Promicromonospora sp. Populi: one gene and its partner. The protein of the gene in region 1 interacts with the protein of each later gene in a pairwise test. Links are inferred from orthologs where the notes say so. Each region holds a gene or a part of one and is shown on either strand. Other genes may lie near its edges.

Region 1 (5,543 bases):
CGACGGCGGCCCGGATGCGGCGGACGGCGTCGCCGAGCTCGACGACCTCCTTGCCGTCCAGGTGACCGCAGCGCTTGGGGTTGACCTGGTCCTCGATGTGGATGCCGGCCACGCCGGCGTCCTCCATGGTCTGGACCGTGCGGGCCACGTTCATGGGCTCGCCGAACCCGGTGTCGGCGTCGGCGAGCGTGGGCAGGTCAGTGACCCGGGCGATCTGCCCGGCCCGGCCGGCCACCTCGGTCAGGGTGGTCAGGCCGATGTCGGGCAGGCCGAGGTCCGCGGACAGCACTGCGCCGGAGACGTAGACGCCGTCGAACCCCTTGTCCTGGATCAGCTTGGCGCTCAGCGGGTTGAACGCCCCCGGGAGCTGCAGGATGTCCGGGCCGGCGAGGGCCTCGCGGAAGGCGCGGCGCTTCGCAGCCGGGGTGAGGTGGGAGTAGAGCATCAGGCACGCCCCAGCTCGAACAGGCCGCGCGGCGCCGCAACGGCCTCCAGCACCCCGGGCGCCGCGACGATCGTGAGCTCGCGGACCTCGGCGGGCGTGAGCTCCGGCAGCCGTTCGGCCAGGCCGAGGAAGCGCTCGATCTCGGCGTCCTCCAGCACGCCCGTTGCGAGGGTGCGGAACTTGCGCACGTAGTTCTCGCGGACGAACGGGCGAGCACCCAGCGGGTGGGCGTCGGCGACGGCGATCTCGCGTGTGACCACCTCACCCGAGGTGAGCGTGATCTCGACGCGGCCGCCGAACGCCTTCTCGGCCGGGTCGGTCGAGTGGTAGCGGCGGGTCCACTCCGGGTCCTCGGCGGTGGTGACCTTGCGCCACAGCTCGACCGTGTCGGCGCGCTGGGCGCGCGCCGGGGCGTAGGAGTCCACGTGGTGCCAGCCGCCGTCCTGCAGCGCGACCGTGAAGATGTAGGGGACCGAGTGGTCGAGGGTCTCGCGCGACGCAGTCGGGTCGTACTTCTGCGGGTCGTTCGCGCCCGAGCCGATCACGTAGTGCGTGTGGTGGCTGGTGTGCAGCACAATCGAGGCGATGTTCGCCGGGTCCCGCAGGTCCGGCCGCTCGTTCCCGAGCGCGCGGGCCATGTCGATGATCGCCTGCGCCTGGTACTCCGCGGAGTGCTCCTTGGTGTACGTGTCGAGGATGCCGGTGCGCGGCTCGCCGAGCTCGGGCAGCGTCACGTCGTAGGCGGCGTCGGGCCCGTCGAGGAGCCAGGCGACGACGCCGTCCTCACCCTCGTAGATGGGCTCGGGGGAGGTCTGGCCGCGCATCGCGCGGTCCACGGCCTCGATCGCGAGCTTGCCGGCGAAGGCCGGGGCGTGCGCCTTCCACGTGGAGATCTGACCCTTGCGGCTCTGCCGCGTGGCCGTCGTGGTGTGCAGGGCCTGGCCGATCGCCTGGAACACGGTCTCGGTGTCCAGCCCCAGCAGCGTGCCGATCCCGGCCGCGGCCGACGGGCCGAGGTGCGCCACGTGGTCGATCTTGTGCTTGTGCAGGCTGATGGTGCGGACCAGGTCGACCTGGATCTCGTACCCGGTCACGATGCCCCGCACCAGGTCCCGGCCGGCGCGGCCGGCGTGCTGCGCCACCGCGAGGATCGGCGGGATGTTGTCACCCGGGTGGGAGTACTCGGCGGCCAGGAACGTGTCGTGGAAGTCGAGCTCTCGCACGGCCACACCGTTGGCCCACGCCGCCCACTCGGGGCTGCTGGTCGCCTCCGGGGCCAGGCCGAAGACCGTGGAGCCGGGCGTGTACGGGTGCGCCTGGGCCTGCGACCGGGCGGCAACGGCGGGCCCGCGGGTCAGGCTCGCGGCCGCGACAGCGGCGTTGTCGATCACGCGGTTGATCACCATGTCGGTGACCTCGGGAGTCGGCTCGACGGCGTCCGTGGCGAGCTCCGCAAGCTTCCAGGCGAGCTGGTCGGTGCGCTTCAGCGGCTCGGCGGAGGGGTAGACGCGGAGGTGGTGCGTATACGGCATGGTGACTCTTCCTCGATTCACGTGGACCGTCGTGGGGTCCTTTGCGGCCTCGACCTTCTCATACTCGCCGTACCAGGTACACGGAGCCAAACCCGGATGGCCCCCACCAGCCCGATGTCAGTGAGGATCGTTAGTGTTGCTTCGGTGACCGTGAGCGAACGCGAACCAGAGAACGACACCAAGGATGAGCCGGAGAACCGGCTGGCGCTCGTGCGCCGGGCGCGGCGCATCAACCGTGAGCTCGCGGCGACCTACCCGGACGCCAGGGCGGAGCTGGACTTCACGACGCCCCTGGAGCTGCTGATCGCGACGGTGCTCAGCGCGCAGACCACCGATGTCCGCGTCAACGCGACCACGCCGGAGCTGTTCGTGATGTACCCGGACGCCCAGGCGTACGCGGAGGCGGACCCGGACGAGCTCGAGGAGATCCTGCGGCCGCTCGGCTTCTTCCGCGCCAAGGCGCGGGCGGTGATCGGCCTGGGCCAGGCGCTGGTGGAGCGGTACGACGGCGAAGTTCCGGGGCGGCTGAAGGATCTGGTGACCCTGCCCGGGGTCGGGCGCAAGACAGCGAACGTGGTGCTCGGCAACGCGTTCGGCGTCCCGGGGATCACCGTGGACACCCACTTCGGGCGGCTGGCCCGTCGCCTGGGCCTCACCGACCAGGAGGACCCGGTGAAGGTCGAGGTCGAGGTGGGCGAGCTCTTCCAGAAGAAGGACTGGACCATGCTCAGCCACCATCTCGTCTGGCACGGCCGGCGGGTGTGCATCGCCCGCAACCCGGCGTGCGGGGCGTGCAGCATCGCGCACCTGTGCCCGTCCTACGGCGCGGGTGAGACCGACCCCGGCAAGGCGGCGAAGCTGGTCCGCCCGGCGCCGCAGCGCTCGGCGTCGGCCGGCCTGCCCCTCGTGGCGCCGCGGTAGCCGGCTACCGCGGCGCGGGTGCGACGCGGGCGAGCCAGTTCAGCAGTAGACGATTGACCTCGTCCGGGGCTTCCTCGGGCAGGTAGTGGCCGGCGCCGGGGATCAGCTCGTAGCGCAGGTCCGGTGCGAGGTACATCGCATCCAGGTCGGCGCGATCGGGCCGCACGATCCCGTCGCGGCCGCCGTGCACCTGCAGGGCAGGGACGCCGAGCGGGTGGCGCAGCGCCGTGCCGAACCGCCGCCCGTCCATCCGGGGGGTGGACCGCACCGCCCAGCGCAGCGCCTCAGCGGCCGAGTGCGCGGCGAACGGGATGCGCATGACGGTCTTGTACAGCTCCACCACGTCGGCGGGCAGCGGGCTGGCCGCGCCCAGCGCGAGGGTGCGTTCCACCAGGTCGCCCCGGAGGAGTGCCCGTTCGGGCAGCGTCGGGACCTGCAGGTAAGCGAGCTCGCGCAGGGCCGCCGTCGTGAAGGCCGCGCGGCTGCTCAGGCGGGTCCGGGCCGGGTGCGGGCTGGACAGCGCGGCAACCGCCGTCGTCGCGCCGGGATACAGGGCGGCCACGGCCCAGGCGAGCGTGCCGCCCGTGCCGTGCCCTACCACCACGGCGGTCTCGCGTCCGAGGGAACGGACCACGCCCGCCACGTCCGACGCCCGTGCCGGCACCGCATAACCTGACGGCGGCTTGTCCGAACCGCCGACCCCGCGCACGTCCATCGCCGCGACGCGGTACCCGGCGTCGGCCAGCGCGGGGATCTGTGCCCGCCAGGCCCACCAGAACTCGGGGTAGCCGTGCAGCAGCAGCACCAGCGGCGCGGAACGGTGGTCGGGGCCGGCAACCGCGACGTGGAACCGCGAACCGCCCGACGAGACGAACTCGTGCTGCCACGGCCCCTCGACGAGGGCACAGGTGTAGTCGCTGGTGGCTGCCGTGCGGACGGCCGGTTTGGCCGAGAGTGCGGTCACGGGTAAGAACCTACGCGCTCGCCGGTTGGTCTGCGCGGCGCTCAGTGCCCCGTTTGCGCGACGCTCTTCTCGCCGGTCCCCGCGCTGGGGTCGTCGGCGGGCTTGGCGTCGTCCGGCGCCGGAGCGACGCTCGCCGCGGAGATCTCGGCCGGAGCGCTCACCGAGCTGATCGCGGGCGCGGCGACGACCGCCGCGGGAACCTCCTCGGTCGGACGCTGCTCCTTGGGCGGGTCGAACCGGTAGCCGACGTTGCGCACGGTGCCGATGAGCTGCTCGTGCTCCGGGCCGAGCTTGGCGCGCAGGCGCCGCACGTGGACGTCCACGGTGCGTGTGCCCCCGTAGTAGTCGTAGCCCCAGACCTCCTGCAGCAGCTGGGCGCGGGTGAAGACGCGGCCCGGGTGCTGGACCAGGTACTTGAGGAGCTCGAACTCCTTGTAGGTCAGGTCGATGGGGCGGCCGCGGAGCCGGGCGGTGTACCCGCCGGCGTCGATCGCGAGCTCGCCCGCGGAGATCTCCTGCTGCGACTCCTCGGCCGGGCCGCGCGCCGAACGCTCGATCACGAGGCGTAGGCGGGCCTCGACCTCGGCGGGGGAGGCGGTCTCCAGCAGCAGGTCGTCAGCACCCCACTCGTGGGTCACGACGGTGAGGCCGCCCTCGGTGAGGATCAGCACGAGGGGCACGGTAAGGCCGGTGGCGTGCAGCAGCCGGCAGGTGGTGCGGGCCGCGACCAGGTCGCGGCGAGCATCGAGCAGGACTACGTCCGCATCCGGGGCGTCGACCAGCGCCGATGGCTCCATAGGGAGCACCCGCACCCGGTGGGACAGGAGCCCCAGTGCAGGCAGTACATCGGCCGACCCGCCGGTGGCGGGTGTGAGGATCAACAGCTCTGCCATTGACGCACCTCCTCTCGGAACCGGCGTCTTGCAACCGTCCCTGGCTCGGGTCTCGCGGTAGCGAGACGTCCCGTCGCGTCCAACTGGCTTTGCGGAAGTCTGCCCTGTTGCTTGTTGCGAGCATGTTACACGCCCTTTTCTTAGGCACCACCATGCTGGTCAGCACCCGTGACGCTCACATGAAGCGAGTGGCGCTCGTCTCGTTCTGGCGCGGGATATGGCCGGGATCTAGCGGGGATCTGGCCCGTGCGGTGCTGCGATTGAAGGAACCAGGCCTGTCTCTGGGAAACTCGGGGGCGTGTCCGTATCCACCCGCGCCGTGCTGACCGCTGTGCTCGCAGCCGTCGTCGCCGCTGCGTCCTTCGTCCAGCCCCAGCCGTTGTCCCTCGTGGCGGCGGTAGTGGTCCTGGTGGTTCTCGTCGCGCTGGGCTGGCCGTCGCTGCTGCGGCTGCCCGCGCCGGGGAGCACGCGGGTGGTCGTGGCGCTCTGCGGCGTCGGCGGCGCGGCCGTCACCTACTTCACGCAGGGCGAGCCGGTGCTGCGCCACCTGCCGACGGTGCTGGCGGGCGCGGTGGTGCTCGCCTTCATCGCGCAGATGCTGCGCCGGGACGGGCGGCCCCAGCTGACCGAGTCGGTGTCGGGCACCGTGGCCGGCGTCGTCGCGGCCGTCGCCGCGTCCGGCTGGATAGCCGCCGGCCGGTCCGACGCCGGGGCCGCGCTCGTGGTGACCAGCGCGGTCGCGCTGGCGGTCGCCGCGGCCGTGTCCGCCCTGCCGGTGCGCGGCTGGG
Region 2 (6,025 bases), 1.2 Mb from region 1 along the record:
GCCTCGCGATGCGGCGGTTCGGGCTGCCGGTGCTGCCGCTCATCCTCGGCGTCATCCTGGGCCCGCTCATGGAGACCAAGCTGCGCGAGGCGCTCACCATCTCCGGCGGCGAGCCCGCCATCCTGTGGAGCGAGCCGCTGGCGATCGCCATCTACGTGGTGCTCATCCTGGTGCTGGTGACCCGACCGCTGCTTTCGCGGTGGCGGGCGCGGACGGAGTCGCGGATCGAGGCCGAGGCCACCGACCCAGACGTGGCAGGGGACGCCGACGCAGCGGACGACGGCGCCGCCGTCAAGACGGAAGGGGACCAGCGGTGACGAACGACGCACAGCACGACGCCGGGCAGGGCCAGAGCACTGCCGACGGCTGGGTGGTCGTGGCGTGGACCCCCGACGAGTTCGGCGAAGCCTCCCTCGAGCACGGCATCGCCTGGGCCCGCGAGGGCGGGCGGGGCATCGCGGTGGTCAACGGCACGCGCGGCGACGCCCTCGTGGACGAACGGTTCGCGGCACCCACCGGCCTCGCCGACCTCGCGGAGCGGCTCCGGGCTACCGGCCTGCCGCACGTCGTTCGGCAGGAGATCGGCCGGGACATCGCGGACCAGGTGCTCGACGTCGCCGACGAGCTCTCCGCGCGACTCGTCGTCGTGGGGCTGCGGCACCGCAGCCCGGTGGGCAAGCTGCTCATGGGCTCCGTGGCGCAGCGGATCCTCCTGACGGCCGAGTGCCCCGTGCTCGCCGTCAAGCCCGGGTCGCGGCCCGCCTGAGCGGCACAGCGGACATACAGCAGCAGGTACAAGGAGATGACGCGGGACATCGGTCAACGATGTCCCGCGTCATCCATAGGTGGGCCCAGAGGGACTCGAACCCCCGACATCCACGGTGTAAACGTGGCGCTCTAACCAACTGAGCTATAAGCCCCGGCAGCGGACCACAATACCTGGCCCGCACCAGAATCGTGCCTGGTTTTCGGACGCGGCCGGCGTCAGACCTCCGCTACCGCCAACCGGTAGTCCTCGAGACTGCGCGCCTGGCCGCGCGGGTTGACGACGCACCAGCGGATGATCCCGTCAGCGTCGATCAGGAACGTCCCACGCAGCGCGATCCCCGAACCCTCGTCGAACACGCCGTAGTCACGCGCGACCGCGCCGTGCGGCCAGAAGTCGGACAGCAGGTCGAACTGGTAGCCCTCGGCCGCCTGCCAGGCCTTGAGCGTGAAGACGGCGTCGGTCGAGATCACCAGCAGTCGCACGCCGGCCGTCTCGAAGTCCTCGATGTTGTCGCGCAGCTCACACAGCTCGCTGGTGCACGTACCCGAGAACGCGAACGGGACGAAGACCACGAGCACCGGCGCGCCACGCAGGTCCGACAACGTCGTCGGGGTCCCGTGCGTGTCGGGGAGCGTGAAGTCGGGTGCGGGATCACCCGGCTCCAGCGTCACCAGCCCTGTCACTTACCGCGGCCCCGATAGCCGAGCCGAGTTGCCGACCAGTCCTCCGCGATGGCGAAGGTGCTGGTGGTCTGCAGGCCGGCGGTGGTGGCGGCCTCCTGGATGTCGCCGTGGCCCACCTCGCCGTCGCGGCCGGGCTTGGGCGTGAAGATCCAGATGAGGCCGCCGTCGTCCAGGACGGTCAGTACATCGACCATTGCATCGGTGAGGTCTCCGTCGCCCTCCCGCCACCAGAGGACGACACCATCGGACACGTCGCCGTAGTCCTCGTCCTCGAGCTCGCTGCCGATGATCTTTTCGATGTCGGCCCGCAGTGCATCGTCGACGTCGTCTCCCCAGCCGAACTCCTGCACCACCTGGCCGGCCTCGAAACCGAGGCGCCCCGCGCCCTGGGTGTCCGTGCTCACTTGGTTGATCGTCCCTCTCTCTGTCCGGCACTGATGCCGGGTCGTATGCATGAGTCGTATGCGTGCTCTGTCGGCCCTGCTTCGGGCCCTCCGTCGCCAAAGGTAGTGCACGCACCCCTGCCATGCCTCGCAACCAGGTCGTGTGGTGCCTTTTTGATGAATCGATGAGACGTCGGCAACGCACAGGTCATGCACTGAGTCTCAGCATTGCGATACCGCGTATCAATTGTGCCGCGAACCTCCACAGACGTAACGCAGATCACGCACTCTTGACCGCCCTATGGTGTGAGCGCACGCTGTGAGGGGACAGAATGTCTAGGACCACCTGTGCGTGGGCGTGCACAGTCGCAACCCCAGGCGACGCAACCGCCGACGCGACGGGTTCTGACGAGGCGGCGAGGAGCGCGAACCGCGACCACGCCGCGCGACACCGAGAGAGGTTGCTGGTGGCTTCGTTTGACGAGACCGGACCGCTGATCAACGGTCTGCTCAGCGCCGTACCCGACATCGACCCGGCCGAGACCGCGGAATGGGTCGAGTCCTTCGACGGGCTGATCGACGACAAGGGCGGACCCCGCGCCCGGTACGTCATGCTCAACCTGCTGCGGCGCGCGCGCGAGCGGAATGTGAGCATTCCCGCGTCGATGGCGACGCCCTACGTGAACTCCATCGGGATACACGAGGAGCCGTACTTCCCGGGTGACGAGGCCATGGAGCGGCGCTACCGCTCGTGGATCCGCTGGAACGCCGCGGTCATGGTGACCCGCGCGCAGCGTGAGGGCCTCGGCGTCGGCGGCCACATCTCCTCGTACGCGTCCGTGGCGACGCTCTACGAGGTGGGCCTGAACCATTTCTTCCGGGGCAAGGACCACCCCGGCGGCGGCGACCAGATCTACTTCCAGGGCCACGCCTCCCCCGGCGTCTACGCCCGGGCCTACCTCGAGGGCCGCCTGACTGCGGACCAGCTCGACGGGTTCCGCCAGGAGAAGTCGCACGCGGGCGGCGGCCTGCCGTCCTACCCGCACCCGCGCCTGATGCAGGACTTCTGGGAGTTCCCGACCGTCAGCATGGGCCTAGGCCCGGCGTCGGCGATCTACCAGGCCTGGACCAACAAGTACCTGCACAACCGCGGGATCAAGGACACGAGCCAGCAGGACGTCTGGGCGTTCCTGGGCGACGGCGAGATGGACGAGCCGGAGAGCCGCGGCATGATCCAGCACGCCGCTCAGCAGCAGCTGGACAACCTGACGTTCGTCGTGAACTGCAACCTGCAGCGCCTCGACGGGCCGGTGCGCGGAAACGGCAAGATCATCCAGGAGCTGGAGGCCCAGTTCAAGGGCGCCGGCTGGAACGTCATCAAGGTCGTGTGGGGCCGCGAGTGGGACGCCCTGCTCAACGCCGACAAGGACCGCGCGCTGGTCAACCTGATGAACATCACCCCCGACGGTGACTACCAGACCTACCGCGCGGAGTCCGGCGCGTTCATCCGCGAGCACTTCTTCGGGCGCGACCCGCGTACCAAGGCCCTCGTCGAGAACATGACCGACGACGACATCTGGAACATGAAGCGCGGCGGGCACGACTACCGCAAGCTCTACGCGGCGTACTCCGCGGCGCGCGCGCACACCGGCCAGCCGACGATCATCCTGGCGCACACCGTCAAGGGCTACGGCCTGGGCTCCGGCTTCGCCGGCCGCAACTCGACGCACCAGATGAAGAAGCTCAAGGGCGCCGACCTCAAGACGCTGCGCGACTCGCTCCGCATCCCGATCTCGGACGCCGAGCTCGACGCCGACCCGTACCTGCCGCCGTACTACCACCCCGGTGCCGACTCGCCGGAGGTCCAGTACATGCTGGAGCGCCGCCGTCAGCTCGGCGGGTTCGTGCCGGAGCGCCGCCCCGGTACCAAGACGCTGCCGCTGCCGGAGGACAAGTCTTACGAGCTGCTGAAGAAGGGTTCCGGCACGCAGCAGATCGCCACGACCATGGCGTTCGTGCGGCTGCTCAAGGACCTCTTCAAGGTGAAGGACTTCGGCAACCGGATCGTGCCGATCATCCCGGACGAGGCCCGCACCTTCGGCCTCGACTCGATCTTCCCGAGCGCCAAGATCTTCAACACGCTCGGGCAGAACTACCTGGCCGTGGACCGCGAGCTCATGCTGAGCTACAAGGAGTCCGAGCAGGGCCAGATCATGCACACCGGCATCAACGAGGCCGGTTCCGCCGCCGCGTTCCAGTCGGTGGGCACGTCGTACGCCACGCACGGCGAGCCGATGATCCCGGTCTACATCTTCTACTCGATGTTCGGCTTCCAGCGCACCGGCGACCAGTTCTGGGCCGCCGGCGACCAGCTCACGCGCGGCTTCATCATCGGCGCCACCGCCGGCCGCACCACGCTGACGGGTGAGGGCCTGCAGCACGCCGACGGGCACAGCCCGCTCATCGCGGGCACCAACACCGCCGTCGTGCAGTACGACCCGGCCTTCGGGTACGAGATCCGGCACATCATGCGCGACGGTATCGAGCGCATGTACGGCCCTGCCGAGAACGGGCTCACGCCCGACGGCCGGCCGCAGGACGTCATGTACTACATCACGGTGTACAACGAGCCGATGGTGCAGCCGGCTGAGCCGGACGACGTCGACGTCGAGGGCATCAAGCGCGGCATCCACCGCATCTCGGTCGGCACCTCGGACGACGACGGCCCCAAGGCCCAGCTCCTCGCCTCCGGCGTGGGTGTGCCGTGGGCGCTCGAGGCGCAGCAGCTCCTCAAGGAGGACTGGGGCGTCTCGGCCGACGTGTGGTCCGTGACCAGCTGGAACGAGCTGCGCCGCGACGCCCTCGCCGCGGAGCACGACTCCCTCGTCGACCCGACGGCGCCGCCGCGCACGCCGTACCTCACCGAGAAGCTGTCCGGCGCCCAGGGGCCGTTCGTCGCCACCAGCGACTACGACCACCTCGTGCCCGACCAGATCCGCGCGTGGGTACCCGGCGACTACGCGGTGCTCGGTGCGGACGGCTTCGGCTTCTCCGACACCCGCGCCGCCGCACGGCGCTACTTCCTGATCGACGGCCCGTCGATGGTGGTCCGGACGCTGCAGGTCCTCGCCCGCCGCGGCGAGGTGCCGGCCGACGTCGTCGCCAAGGCGGTCGAGAAGTACCGCCTGCTGGACGTCAACGCCGGCACGTCGGGCAACACAGGCGGCGACAGTTGAGCTAGTGCGCTTCTAGCCAGCGATCGGGCCCGAAACTCACACGAGTTTCGGGCCCGATCGCTGGGTACAGCACGCTTCGCGGCGCGAGCCGTCAGGCGCGCGGCGGAGCCTGCTCGGCCGCCTCTATCGCCTTCTCCAGCTCGACCAGCAGCGGCTTGACCGCCTTTGTGTCCGGGTGCAGCTCCAGCGCTCGCAGGTGCTGCCTCGCCTCGAACACACGGTTCGCCTCCAGCGCGGCCAGCACCAGGTGCTTGCCGACGATCGGCGCGTGCTCCCGCACCCGCCAGTGCCCCACGCCGAGGCCCAGGGCCTCCACGGGCATCCCCGCCCCGCGCAGGATGGCGAGGCCCTCGGCCAGCGCACGACCGTCGGGATCCCGCTCGGCAGCGGTGATGAACCGCCGGACGGCGCCCTCCGGGTCGTCGGCCAGCGACAGCCGGCCGAGCTCGATCAGGGGGTACCAGCCGCGCGGGTGCCCGGCCAGCTCCTCGGCGAGCGCCCAGACCGCGTTGTCGGCGTCCTGCTGCTTCGACTCGGGGATCTCGTCGGAGTCCCGCAGCGGGTCCTCCAGCGTCGGGTCCTCTGCAGCCCGACGGCGGACGATCTCCGCCAGGGCAGCGAACGCCTCCTCGTTGTTGGGATCGTCGGTCAGCTGTGCGCGCAGCGCGTCCTCGTGCCCCGCGTCCCCACGTCGGGGCGCCGACGGCGACGGACGGCGAGCACCGACCGTGGACGCAGACAGGGGCCGACGGATGAGGCGGCGGAGCCGATGCATCAGGGCCATGCCCTCGACCCTACAGTTTTCCTCCGGCGCGCACTGGGGTCACGCTGCCTCGAAAGTCCGTTTGTGGACTCTCCACAACTCGGGCTCGTATGCTGCCGGTGTGCCACCAACGCGACGGGCCGCTCGAGCCAGCGCCAAAGAGACCGACCGGGAGGCCGACCCGGCCCTCG

Evidence for each region.
Region 2: the proteins of nth (region 1) and aceE interact in binary tests that used the Escherichia coli proteins (3 or more experiments, as listed by UniProt). The link is inferred for Promicromonospora sp. Populi from one-to-one orthologs.

What each region holds. Positions count from the first base shown.
Region 1 is NZ_CP163528.1:3,230,844-3,236,386, reverse strand. What follows is about bases 1,133-4,009. They hold nth (endonuclease III), read left to right. Parts: upstream 1,133-2,121; coding sequence 2,122-2,898; downstream 2,899-4,009. Other genes in these bases: AB1046_RS14600 (alpha/beta fold hydrolase), read right to left, coding at 2,903-3,862; AB1046_RS14610 (MmgE/PrpD family protein), read right to left, coding at 1,133-1,977. Also shown: prpB (methylisocitrate lyase), read right to left, coding at 1-445; more of AB1046_RS14610, read right to left, coding at 445-1,132; AB1046_RS14590 (hypothetical protein), read left to right, coding at 5,054-5,543. UniProt on the Escherichia coli protein: DNA repair enzyme that has both DNA N-glycosylase activity and AP-lyase activity. The DNA N-glycosylase activity releases various damaged pyrimidines from DNA by cleaving the N-glycosidic bond, leaving an AP (apurinic/apyrimidinic) site.
Region 2 is NZ_CP163528.1:2,057,820-2,063,844, forward strand. The notes cover bases 1,913-5,271. They hold aceE (pyruvate dehydrogenase (acetyl-transferring), homodimeric type), read left to right. Parts: upstream 1,913-2,302; coding sequence 2,303-5,071; downstream 5,072-5,271. Other genes in these bases: AB1046_RS09355 (hypothetical protein), read right to left, coding at 5,163-5,271. In the rest of the region: AB1046_RS09325 (tripartite tricarboxylate transporter permease), read left to right, coding at 1-317; AB1046_RS09330 (universal stress protein), read left to right, coding at 314-766; AB1046_RS09340 (peroxiredoxin), read right to left, coding at 985-1,440; AB1046_RS09345 (DUF3052 domain-containing protein), read right to left, coding at 1,449-1,856; more of AB1046_RS09355, read right to left, coding at 5,272-5,855. UniProt on the Escherichia coli protein: Component of the pyruvate dehydrogenase (PDH) complex, that catalyzes the overall conversion of pyruvate to acetyl-CoA and CO(2).